Regions from separate parts of the Buttiauxella sp. BIGb0552 genome, predicted to be linked through region 2. Evidence: predicted binding sites of a transcription regulator. Region 2 holds the regulator's gene; each other region holds the start of a gene.
The links. Region 2 encodes LexA, which represses DNA repair genes until DNA is damaged. Its sites were predicted from a motif close to TNCTGTATGTACATACAGNA; they were not measured.

Region 1 (3,173 bases), on a different contig from region 2:
CAACCTTCTCGACTATTTCTCGCAGACGGGTGAGCATTTTTCGCGTGACTTAACCTCTTTTACGTCGCCATGCAGGCGCGTTATTACGTGGTGGCGCAACTTCCTGTAGCGGCATTACGACGCTGGCAAACTCTTTCATCACCCGACGATAAACATCGCGTTTAAAGGAGACAACCTGACGAACCGGATACCAATAACTAACCCAACGCCAACCATCAAACTCTGGGGTACTACTGGTTTGCATATTGATATCGTTATCGCTGCTGATCAACTGCAAGAGAAACCATTTTTGTTTCTGGCCGATACAAACCGGCTTTGTGTCCCAACGCACCAAACGTTTAGGTAACTTGTAACGTAACCAGTTTCGGGTCGAGGCGAGTATTCGGACATCTTTTCGCTGTAAACCCACTTCCTCGAAAAGTTCCCGGTACATTGCCTGTTCCGGGGATTCGCCAGGATTGATGCCACCTTGCGGAAACTGCCAGGAATGTTGACCAAAACGCCTGGCCCACATTACTTGACCCTGCCGATTACAGATTACGATACCAACATTCGGGCGGTAGCCATCATCATCGATCACCGGACTACCTCAAAACAAACTTAGATTAGGGCGATTGTTTCATACAAGCGCTAGACGGTAAACCACTGTGTATCGCTTCTCAGAAGGAATAACATTTGAATAACTCACAAAATATGACCGAGTTATAAACATTAACGTGGATGGGCCTCGCAGTTTATTCACTTTTTCTGTGGATATAACTGTGAAGAACTACCTTATACACTCGGGACAACTTAGGATAACTCCTGAAGCTCGTTAAAAAGATGAAATAAAATATTCAATATATTCAGTGCAATAAAGATAGAATGAATAACTCTCAGCTCAGTAATGTGACGATCATCACACACTAAGATCTCACGCTGATGAAAGATCGACCAATGACGTTTTTATCCACAGATTGTGCCAACAAGTTAGTCACATTCTGTCGAAAAATTGGGTTTTACCCCCAGTCAAGGCTGTAAATCGAACCAGTAGTGAGCTTTTTTATCACTTATCCCATTTTTCTGTGGATAACCCGGTGTAAGATCCTGTTCACTCCCGGTGACCAGAATGGGAAAAGGTTTTTGAAGAATTGATAAGTGAAAATTTTAGGCGATAAAAATGATGCAAAATCAGTACATTGTCATTCTTACCCCCGAGACGCTAAACTATTTCCACGTTGTGGGTAAACTGCGTTCACTTTTTGACCAACCAGTAACAAGACATCATGCAAACACTCAATCCCTTAGTTAACCCTCCAGAAAACGAACAGATTTTACTGACACAAGCTCAGAGGCTGGCAGGTTATACGCTAGGTGAACTGGCAGCTCTAGCCAGATTGCCGATCCCAAAGGATCTAAAGCGTGACAAAGGTTGGATCGGTGTTTTGCTCGAACTATGGTTGGGTGCCAGTGCCGGTAGCAAACCTGAACAAGATTTCGCAGCATTAGGAATTGAGCTGAAAACCATCCCTGTGGATAGATTTGGCCGCCCGTTGGAAACTACTTTTGTTTGCGTGGCCCCGCTCACCGGCAACACCGGGGTGACGTGGGAAACCAGCCATGTGCGCCACAAATTAAAACGGGTGCTGTGGGTTCCGGTTGAAGGAGAGCGGCAAATCCCCCTTGCTGAGCGGCATATTGGCACCCCTTTGCTGTGGGCTCCTTCCGAAGAGGAAGAGCAGCAGTTGCGTCAGGATTGGGAAGAGTTAATGGATTTGATTGTACTCGGCCAGGTTGAGCGCATCACCGCACGCCACGGAGAAGTGTTGCAGTTACGCCCCAAAGCCGCCAACAGCAAAGCGCTAACCAATGCATTCGGTGCAGATGGCGCGCCAATTCTTACACTCCCGCGTGGTTTTTATCTGAAAAAGAACTTTACCGCCGCTTTACTGGCTAATCATTTCTCGTTGTAGATTCATTTAACTTGCACCCTGTTCCTGGCTGGCGTTTATAATTGGCGTTTTATATTTTCAGGCAGGATTTGTTTAATGTTGTTTGCATGGATTACCGACCCTAACGCGTGGATGGCGCTGGGCACCCTGACGATTCTGGAAATCGTACTGGGTATCGACAATATCATCTTCCTTTCACTTGTCGTGGCGAAGCTGCCCAAAGCACAACAAGCCAAAGCCCGCCGCCTGGGACTGGGTGCTGCGATGATTATGCGTCTGGTGTTACTGGCGTCTATCGCCTGGATGACGCACTTAATTCACCCCCTATTTTCCTTGATGGGCCATGCGTTCTCGGCACGAGACCTTATTTTGACATTAGGTGGCGTGTTCTTAATCTGGAAAGCGAGTAAAGAGATTCACGAGTCCATTGAAGGCGAAGAGGAAGGAATTAAAACCAACGTTCACTCCTTCTTTGGCGCAATCGTGCAGATAATGCTGCTGGATATTATCTTCAGTCTGGATTCAGTCATTACAGCCGTTGGCCTGTCCGATCATCTGTTTATTATGATGGCAGCCGTGGTGATTGCCGTAATGGTGATGATGTTTGCTGCAAAATCGATTGGTGATTTTGTGGAACGCCACCCTTCAGTGAAAATGCTGGCGCTGTCTTTCTTGTTGCTGGTCGGTTTTACTCTGATTCTGGAAGGCTTCGATATTCATGTGCCGAAAGGTTACATCTACTTTGCGATGTTCTTCTCAATAGCTGTAGAAACGCTGAATCTTATTCGCAACAAAAAGAACCCGCTTTAGTCGTCTCAGGGGAAGCATTTTCGCTTCCCCGCTGTTTCTTTTAAGAATTTACTGCTTACTTTTAACGGTTGCCCGAGTTATTACTAGACTGTATATGTCATTCCACACCACACGAGGCGAATAACAATGAAAAAATGGGCAGTTATAATTTCCGCTGTCGGTCTGGCATTTGCGGTTTCAGGTTGTAGCAGCGATTACGTGATGGCAACCAAAGATGGCCGTATGATCCTGACTGATGGTAAACCGCAAGTCGATGACGACACCGGTCTGGTTAGCTATCGCGATCAGCAAGGCAATGAGATGCAGATTAATCGCGATGATGTTTCACAGATTATTGAACGCTAATTCCCCTTCATCTTTCAAGTTGCAGATGCGTTGGCTGCTCTCGCTCACCCGAATCACTTACTAGAGTAAGCTCATCGGGATTTTCTC
Region 2 (3,173 bases):
CCCGGAGAGCGGCCAAACATCACCGATACCGGCACCATCTGCACATCCAAATTTGGATTGCTACGGTGCAAGTCGAGATAATCATGGAACAGCTTGATCGACTCTTCCTTTGGCGTGTAATAAGTGAACACGCGCGGGCCGCCATGGATAAAGACATAGCGCGGCAATACCGCACCATCGATCTCTAATGGCTCGAGAGGGTCGGGCAAGTTGTGCGCGAGGCATTGCGCGCGCAGGGTTAATAAGTCCGCCTTTGAGTTATACGGCAGAACGTACATTATTGGGCGTGTGGGATCTAAGCCCAGTTCGGCCTGTGGATCTGCCGGAATGGACTTGCTCTTTACCAGAACGCCTAATGGTAAATTAAGTAATTTGTAGTAGATTCTTGGCCAGCCTGACATAAACGATGTAAAGCCTCAGGTTAATGATGCAAATTCGCCGCAAGAATATCAGAATCTCACCCAGATTTCTGTGGCGTTATAATTTTGACAAGCATTGATGCAAATAATTTGAAAAGGTTTCCTAAAATGGCGAGCAGTACCACTGGACTTACCCGTATCATCAAAGCCGCAGGCTACTCATGGAAAGGGCTCAAAGCAGCCTGGATCAATGAAGCAGCTTTCCGCCAGGAAGGCGTTTCTGCCGTTATCGCCATTGCCATCGCATGTTGGTTAGATGTCGACCCCATTACCCGCATTCTACTTATCGGCTCAGTCGTGTTGGTCATGATTGTCGAGATCCTCAACAGCGCTATCGAGGCTCTTGTCGACCGTGTTGGCACTGATTACCACGAACTTTCCGGGCGTGCCAAAGACATGGGCTCGGCCGCAGTATTAATTTCAATTATCCTCGCGGTAATTACCTGGGTCACGCTGCTTTGGTCGCATTTGCGGTGATCTTTCCAGAATAGTTAAGTGCCTGGTTTTTTGCTTAATTTGTGGTTCCAAATTGACCTTTGACTGTATATACTCACAGCATAACTGTATAAACACCCAGGGGGCGGAATGAAAGCGTTAACTACCAGGCAGCAAGAGGTGTTTGATCTTATTCGGGATCATATCAGCCAGACCGGCATGCCACCGACTCGTGCCGAGATTGCTCAACGTCTGGGGTTCCGTTCTCCGAACGCCGCTGAAGAGCATTTAAAAGCACTTGCCCGTAAAGGTGTGCTTGAAATTGTTTCTGGCGCATCCCGTGGTATCCGCCTGTTGGTGGAAGAAGTGACCGGTATTCCACTGGTTGGGCGTGTTGCTGCAGGTGAGCCACTCCTGGCACAGCAACACATCGAAGGCCATTATCAGGTCGACCCATCACTGTTTAAACCAAATGCCGACTTCTTGCTGCGCGTCAGCGGTATGTCGATGAAAGACATCGGCATTATGGATGGTGACCTGCTTGCGGTTCATAAAACCCAGGATGTGCGTAATGGCCAGGTTGTTGTCGCGCGTATCGATGATGAAGTTACCGTTAAGCGCTTAAAACAACAGGGCAACACCGTTCATCTGTTGCCAGAAAACAGTGAGTTTGAACCGATCGTGGTTGACCTACGCGAGCATAACTTCTCTATTGAAGGGCTGGCTGTTGGGGTTATCCGCAACGGCGACTGGCTGTAAAATCTCTTTAGGTGATGCGCATTTAAAGTGCGCATCACTGCCTTAATTATCTTTGATCTCCTTCAGGAGATGTCATGCAATTATTCTCCACAGCGGATCGTGCGCTCTGGCGCCTCGCTTTACCCATGATTTTCTCCAACATTACCGTTCCGCTGCTTGGCCTTGTCGATACGGCTGTTATTGGTCATCTGGATAGTCCTGTTTATCTGGGCGGTGTTGCCATTGGTGCGACAGCAACCAGCTTCCTGTTTATGTTACTGCTGTTTTTACGAATGAGTACCACAGGTTTAACTGCTCAGGCTTTTGGTGCCAATAATCCCTCAGCGTTAGCTCGTGCACTGGTGCAACCATTATTACTGGCACTAGGGGCAGGGGTGGCAATTGTCTTACTGCGCGATCCCCTCATTTCACTCGCTTTACAAATTGTCGGCGGCAATCAGGATGTGCTCGTACAAGCGCAACGCTTTCTTGAAATCCGCTGGCTGAGTGCGCCAGCCTCGCTTGCCAACCTCGTTTTACTGGGATGGTTGCTAGGGGTTCAATACGCACGAGCTCCGGTTATCTTGCTGGTAGTCGGCAATCTTCTGAATATCGTACTGGATGTGTGGCTGGTGATGGGCTTGCACCTTGATGTTCAAGGGGCGGCACTTGCGACTGTTACTGCTGAATACGCGACATTTTTCATCGGATTGCTGATGGTGAAGAAGGTTATGGGCTTGCGAGGTATCAGTTTTGAGATGCTCAAACAGTCCTGGCGTGGCAATGTTCGGCGCTTACTGGCGCTTAATCGGGACATCATGTTGCGCTCGTTATTACTGCAAGTGTGCTTTGCATCAGTGACCATCTTTGGTGCGCGCTTAGGCAGCGAAATTGTCGCCGTCAATGCGGTGTTAATGACTCTCCTGACGTTTACCGCTTATGCGCTTGATGGTTTTGCCTATGCTGTTGAAGCCCACTCCGGGCAAGCTTATGGTGCAAAGAATCGTGGTCAATTGCTCGAGGTTTGGGGGGCAGCTTGTCGGCAGGCGGGTTTAGTCGCGCTCATGTTTGCCGTGGTGTATGCCCTATTTGGCGAGCAAATTGTTTCTCTTCTGACGTCCATTCCCCAATTACAGCTACAGGCCGATCGTTATCTCCACTGGCAGATTGTGTTACCCGTGGTTGGTGTCTGGTGCTACTTGCTGGATGGGATGTTTATTGGCGCGACAAGAGGCGCTGAGATGCGTAATAGCATGGCGGTTGCCGCTGTTGGTTTCGGCCTAACGCTCTTCACTGTTCCGTATTTAGGCAACCACGGGTTATGGCTGTCTGTGGCGGTATTCCTTGCTCTGCGGGGGCTGGCGTTAGGTTGGATTTGGCGTCGTCACTGGCAGCAAAATAGCTGGTTTAACAATGTACAAAGTTAAGCCGCATGGTTAAAGATTCTTAGTTTTCTCCCCACCACCATATCCTTGACTACAATTATTATCACGTCCAGCAGATAGAGTGGTGTTGGCCAAATGGCAGCACATTGGACGTTGGTAATTTTTTAGCAGTTCTTCCCCCCGAACGATGAGGATA
Region 3 (3,173 bases), on a different contig from region 2:
CAATCCCTCGTGAAGGTTCAGCTATCCTTGCTGTACCTGCCGATAAAGCTGCACAACTCAAGCAACTGGCAGCGCAGTTCTTGTCAATTCTGCAAAATGAGCTGGGTGCCGTTGAGAAAAACACCACCGTTCTGGTTGAAGCGACCAGCACAGACAAATCTGCGCTGACAGTAAAAAGCCGCGAAGCTTTCATTAACTTGCTCAACGCAATGCCGAACGGTGTTATCCGCAATTCCGACGCTGTAAAAGGCGTAGTGGAAACCTCACTGAACGTGGGTGTGGTTACAATGACTGACGAAAGCGCTGAGATCATCTGCCTGATTCGTTCGTTGATTGATAGCGGCAAAGATTATGTGGTTGGCATGCTTCACGCACTGGGTCAGCTTGCTGGCGCAGAAAGTGTTGCAAAAGGCAGCTACCCAGGTTGGCAGCCAGATGCAAAATCCCCGGTAATGGCTCTGGTTCGTGAAACTTACGAAAAGCTGTTCAACAAGACGCCAAACATCATGGTTATCCATGCTGGTCTGGAATGTGGTCTGTTCAAGAAGCCTTACCCTGAGATGGATATGGTTTCTATTGGGCCGACCATTACAGGTCCACACTCGCCTGATGAACAAGTTCATATTGCAAGCGTTGGCCAATACTGGATCCTGCTGACTGAGTTGCTAAAAGCAATTCCAGTTAAGTAAGCCAAATACGTGTAGATCAAAACCCTCTCATTGAGAGGGTTTTTTATAATCCCAGAACCAGTTGGCGCTCCAACTGCGGGTCCAGTAACGTGACATGAAGTCCCACCAGTCTTACGCCTCGCCCTCCCCTACGCTCTTCCCATGTTTTCTTCGCCGTTGCGATTAAATCGGCTTTATTTAATTGCGGCCAGACATGTTCCTGAGTGGTTTGCTGGAAATCATTAAACTTGAGTTTGACTCCCTGACGAGCAATCAATAAATCTGGTTTCACCTTTTTCAGACGTCGCTCAAGTTCAGCATAAAGCTGCTCAATAATATCCTCACACTCCAGCCAATCATGAATGTCTTCGGCCAATGTTTTCTCTACTCCAACAGATTTGCGCTGCCGTTCATTGTTTATCTCCCGCTCGTCAATGCCCTGGCTTCGCTCCCACAGTACCCGCCCAAATTTCCCAAAACGTTTGAGTAACGAGGCTAAATCAGTTTTCTGCACATCCGCACAGGTGCGTAACCCCAGACTTTCTAGCTTCCCGGCAGTGACCTTGCCAACACCTGGAATTTTACCGAGCGGCAAAGTTTGCAAAAATGCAGGAATTTGCTCAGGAGTTATCACATATTGCCCGTTCGGTTTGTTCAGATCTGAAGCGATTTTGGCAAGGAACTTTATCGGGGCTATCCCCGCGGAAGCCGTGAGATTCAGCTCGTCAGAAATCGTCTGACGAATTTCCTGCGCCATGAGCGTTGCAGAACCGTGGCAGTTCAGGCTATCGGTAACATCCAGATAAGCCTCATCAAGCGATAGCGGTTCAATAAGATTGGTGTAGCGGCTAAATATCTCACGAATATGATTTGATGCATCTTTGTACGCGTCAAAACGCCCGGGCAGAAGCGTCAGGTGTGGACATAATTTGAGAGCCATCGCAGTCGACATTGCGCTGTGCACACCAAATTTTCGTGCTGGGTAATTTGCGGTACTGATAACTCCACGTCGCTGCGCGCTGCCGCCAATAGCCAGCGGGATATCCCGCAAGTTGGGGTTATCGCGCATCTCCACGGCTGCAAAAAAGCAGTCCATATCGACATGAATGATTTTACGCATACTTTTTCACACCAGTAATTTCACTGGATAAGTATACAGTCAATTAATGAGAGGGGGAAAGTCTGTATCAAAGAAATCCTCCCGACAAAGCGGGAGGATTTAAGAGGCTTATATGATGCGGTTTTGCTGAATTTTTGCCAGTCGTTCGGCTTTCGCCATACGTTTTTTACGCGCATCGCAGGGTTCAGGACAGTTGCAAACCTTCTCCATACCGAGTGCTGCAATGCCGCCACAGCTACCCTGAAGCGCTTTGCGCTTCAGGATAACTCCCAGTGACATACCAAATATCACCAGCAAAAATATAACGAAGGTGGCTAAAAATACCGTCAGCATAATAGCTCCCGTCAGCCGCCAAAGTCGTCGAGCATGATGTTGTCATCCTCTACGCCCAGGTCTTTGAGCATTTTAATCACCGCGGCGTTCATCATCGGCGGCCCACACATATAGAATTCACAATCTTCTGGGGCCGGGTGGCTGCGAAGATAGTTTTCCAGCAATACGTTATGGATGAAACCGGTATAACCCGTCCAGTTATCTTCAGGCTGCGGATCAGAAAGCGCCACATTGAAGTTAAAGTTCGGGTTTTCTTGTGCCAGTTTTTCAAACTCTTCTTCGTAGAACATTTCACGCAACGAACGCGCACCGTACCAGAAGCTGATTTTGCGCGTGCTATGCAGGCGTTTAAGCTGATCAAATATGTGCGAACGCATTGGCGCCATACCGGCACCACCGCCGATAAACACCATTTCTGCATCCGTATCTTTGGCAAAGAATTCACCAAACGGCCCAGAAATTGTCACTTTATCGCCAGCTTTCAGCGACCAGATATAGGAGGACATAATCCCAGGAGGTGCATCTGGCACATTTGGCGGCGGCGTAGCGATACGCACGTTCAGCATGATAATGCCTTTCTCATCCGGGTAGTTCGCCATGGAATAGGCGCGAACACAGGGTTCTTTCACCACAGATTTGAAACGGAACAGGTTAAATTTATCCCAGTCACCACGGTATTCCTGCGGAACATCGAAGTCCTGGTAGTTAACTTCGTGAGGTGGGCTTTCAATCTGGATGTAACCACCCGCACGGAACGGCACCACGTCACCATCAGGAATACGTAACTTGAGTTCTTTGATGAACGTCGCTTTGTTATCGTTGGAGATAACTTCGCACTCCCATTTTTTTACGCCAAAGATTTCCTCAGGCAGCTCAATTTTCATGTCCTGCTTAACCGCAACCTGACAGGCAAGACGGCAGCCCTCTTTCGCTTCACGTTTGGTGATATGCGAAAGTTCGGTAGGCAGAATATCACCCCCACCTTCTTTAACGGTTACACGGCACTGCCCGCAAGAACCACCACCACCGCAAGCTGAGGAGATAAAAATCCC
Region 4 (3,173 bases), on a different contig from region 2:
GTCTGGTCAGTATTATGCGCATCGCGCAGACGCAAACCACTAACACCCATTTGATCGCCAGTTACTTCATCCAGCGTGCGGTTAGTGTGAAGTACGATATTGCCGTTCTTCACCTTATCCATCAGTCGATTAATCAGGATTTTCTCAGCCCGGAAGCTGTCACGGCGGTGAATTAAATGCACTTCAGAGGCAATGTTTGCCAGATAAAGCGCTTCTTCAACTGCGGTGTTACCACCACCGATGACCGCCACTTTTTGATTGCGATAGAAGAAACCATCACAGGTAGCACAGGCAGAAACACCACGGCCTTTAAATGCCTCTTCTGAAGGCAGACCCAGGTAACGTGCTGAGGCGCCGGTTGCGATGATCAATGCATCACAGGTGTATTCACCGCTGTCACCCGTCAGTCGGAATGGACGATTCTGAAGATCAACTTTAGAGATGTGATCAAACAGAATTTCGGTTTCAAATTTGGTTGCGTGCTCGTGCATGCGCTCCATCAGAGCTGGGCCAGTCAGGTCATTTGGATCACCCGGCCAGTTCTCGACTTCAGTCGTAGTGGTCAATTGGCCACCTTTTTCCATCCCGGTAATTAAAACGGGCTTGAGGTTGGCGCGCGCCGCGTAGACTGCTGCGGTGTAGCCCGCAGGGCCGGAGCCAAGAATTAGCAATTTACTGTGTTTAGCGGTGCCCATGAGATCCTCATTGTTCGTTGGCAGACAATCGAGGGATTGTAGGGAATTTGGCGGGGTAAAAAAAGGGTGCAGCGATTTTGTTAACTATATGTGCAATAGCTGTACTCAATCAGCCGTAGAACAATTCACTGAAAGCGCATAAAAATCCATCTGAACAGGGTAATTAGTCACGCAGGTAAAGTGATGAATAATCGTCAACTGTCCCGGATATATGGCACGTTCCACTAAATTTCGATGTTTTGCTTTGACAATCCGCTAAGCATTTGCGAAAACATTCGAGGAAGAAAAACATTTGGTATGAGAGCTGCAAAATAATCACGCATACCTGATGCAATTTTACCGGGTTATTGAAATCTACTCATGGCGTGGACAGACGCCATAAGTGATGTCGATGGCGGCCATTGGGCACCGGTCTTCTCACGTACACTCGGAACATTGACGTTGCCCGGGTTATGGCAGGTGAAGGAAGGAACACAGAGAGACAATAATAATGGTAGATAGTAAGAAGCGCCCTGGCAAAGATCTCGACCGCATCGATCGTAACATTCTAAACGAGCTGCAGAAGGATGGACGTATTTCCAACGTCGAGCTTTCGAAGCGAGTAGGGCTTTCACCGACTCCGTGCCTTGAGCGCGTGCGTCGCCTGGAACGACAGGGTTTCATTCAGGGCTACACAGCTCTGCTGAACCCGCATTATCTGGATGCATCACTTCTGGTTTTTGTTGAGATTACTCTGAATCGTGGCGCACCAGATGTGTTTGAGCAATTTAACGCCGCTGTTCAAAAACTTGAAGAAATTCAAGAATGTCATTTGGTATCCGGTGATTTCGACTACCTGTTGAAAACCCGCGTACCTGATATGTCAGCGTACCGCAAATTACTAGGCGAAACCTTGTTGCGACTGCCGGGTGTGAACGATACCCGTACCTATGTGGTCATGGAAGAGGTCAAACAGAGCAATCGTCTGGTTATTAAGACCCGTTAACACGGGCCAGGTGCAAAATCTGCGTATTTTGGTTACACTCCTGGTAATTCATACAGCAACAGTGCCGGGAATGCCCGGCACTGTTGCTCTCCATAGTTATTAAGGACCTGGAGAGTCTTACTTGAGCCAGGAATACACCGAAGAAAAAGAAGTTACATTGAGGAAACTCAGCAGCGGGCGTCGGGCATTAGAAGCCTTACTGCTCCTTGTTGCCATTTTTGCCGTCTATTTGATGGTGGCGTTGCTCAGTTTTAATCCTTCCGATCCCAGTTGGTCACAAACCGCATGGCATGAACCTATCCATAATTTAGGTGGGATGCCAGGTGCGTGGTTGGCCGATACACTGCTGTTTATTTTTGGCGTAATGGCCTACACCATCCCGGTTATCATTATCGGTGCGTGTTGGTTTACTTTCCGCAATCGGGATAACGAAGAGTTTATTGATTATTTTGCCGTTTCCTTACGCCTGATAGGCGTGTTGGCTATGGTTCTTACCGCCTGCGGCCTTGCTGCAATTAACGCCGATGATATTTGGTATTTTGCCTCCGGTGGGGTAATTGGTAGCTTGCTGAGTACAGCAATGATGCCATTGCTTAACAGCAGTGGCGGCACTATTGCACTGTTGTGCGTGTGGGCGGCAGGGTTAACGTTGTTTACTGGTTGGTCTTGGGTCGGGATCGCTGAGAAAATTGGTAGCGCGACTTTAAGCGTGCTGACGTTTGCCAGCAACCGCACTCGTCGGGATAACACCTGGCAGGACGATGATTACGGCGACGAAGAAGAAAATGATGACGAACACGCGCCAGCAGTAGAAAAGCGTGAGTCTCGTCGTGCGCGTATTTTGCGTGGCGCACTGGCCCGCAAGCAACGCATCTCAGAAAAATTCGCTAATCCAAACGCACGCAAAACAGATTCAGCGCTGTTTTCTGGTAAGCGTATGGATGATGCCGAGGATGATGTTCTGTTCTCGTCCAACAAAGCCACTCAGCCGGAAGATGACGTACTGTTCTCTGGTAATAAAGCAACGCTGCCGGAAAGCGATGAGTACGATCCGTTATTACACGGGCAGTCTATCGTTGCGCCAGTCGCTGCTGCGGCCGCTATGGCGAACCCAGCTTACGCCGCCCCGGTGATGCCGACAGGTACCGTATCTCCTGTTGCTACGCCTGCGCCGGAAGTAGTAGAGACTCCGGCTATTGCCTGGCAGTCGGCACCGACTACGGTAACACCTGAGCCTGTGCTTGCGCCGACACCTGAAAGTTATCAAGCGCCTCGCTCCGCGGAACAATACAACCCTCAACAGGTGACCAGCCATTGGTCAGAGCCAGAAATGGTGCAGCCTGTTGTTGAACAAGCTCCGGTTCAGCCAATTTATTATGATCCAACCCCAGCGCAACCAATTGTTGAGCCTGAGCCGGTTGAAGAGATAAAACCGGCCGTTCGCCCGCCTCTCTATCATTTTGAAGAAGTCGAAGCGAAACGTGCTCGTGAGC

Region 1: the regulator LexA is predicted to act here: its motif matches at 1,013-1,032, upstream of mutH (DNA mismatch repair endonuclease MutH).
Region 3: the regulator LexA is predicted to act here: its motif matches at 1,810-1,829, upstream of dinB (DNA polymerase IV).
Region 4: the regulator LexA is predicted to act here: its motif matches at 1,719-1,738, upstream of EDF88_RS06280 (DNA translocase FtsK 4TM domain-containing protein).

The regions. Positions count from the first base shown of each region.
Region 1 covers NZ_SODY01000003.1:223,293-226,465, forward strand. The annotation lists gene ptsP (phosphoenolpyruvate--protein phosphotransferase) at 1-37, opposite strand, end outside; gene rppH (RNA pyrophosphohydrolase) at 50-580, opposite strand; gene mutH (DNA mismatch repair endonuclease MutH) at 1,266-1,952, shown strand; gene EDF88_RS10080 (TerC family protein) at 2,028-2,741, shown strand; gene EDF88_RS10085 (YgdI/YgdR family lipoprotein) at 2,868-3,086, shown strand.
Region 2 covers NZ_SODY01000006.1:37,725-40,897, forward strand. The annotation lists gene plsB (glycerol-3-phosphate 1-O-acyltransferase PlsB) at 1-401, opposite strand, end outside; gene EDF88_RS17355 (diacylglycerol kinase) at 528-896, shown strand; gene lexA (transcriptional repressor LexA) at 1,005-1,613, shown strand; gene dinF (MATE family efflux transporter DinF) at 1,688-3,019, shown strand.
Region 3 covers NZ_SODY01000002.1:882,341-885,513, forward strand. The annotation lists gene pepD (beta-Ala-His dipeptidase) at 1-689, shown strand, start outside; gene dinB (DNA polymerase IV) at 733-1,788, opposite strand; gene nqrM ((Na+)-NQR maturation NqrM) at 1,897-2,121, opposite strand; gene nqrF (NADH:ubiquinone reductase (Na(+)-transporting) subunit F) at 2,133-3,173, opposite strand, start outside.
Region 4 covers NZ_SODY01000002.1:320,183-323,355, reverse strand. The annotation lists gene trxB (thioredoxin-disulfide reductase) at 1-695, opposite strand, end outside; gene lrp (leucine-responsive transcriptional regulator Lrp) at 1,186-1,680, shown strand; gene EDF88_RS06280 (DNA translocase FtsK 4TM domain-containing protein) at 1,802-3,173, shown strand, end outside.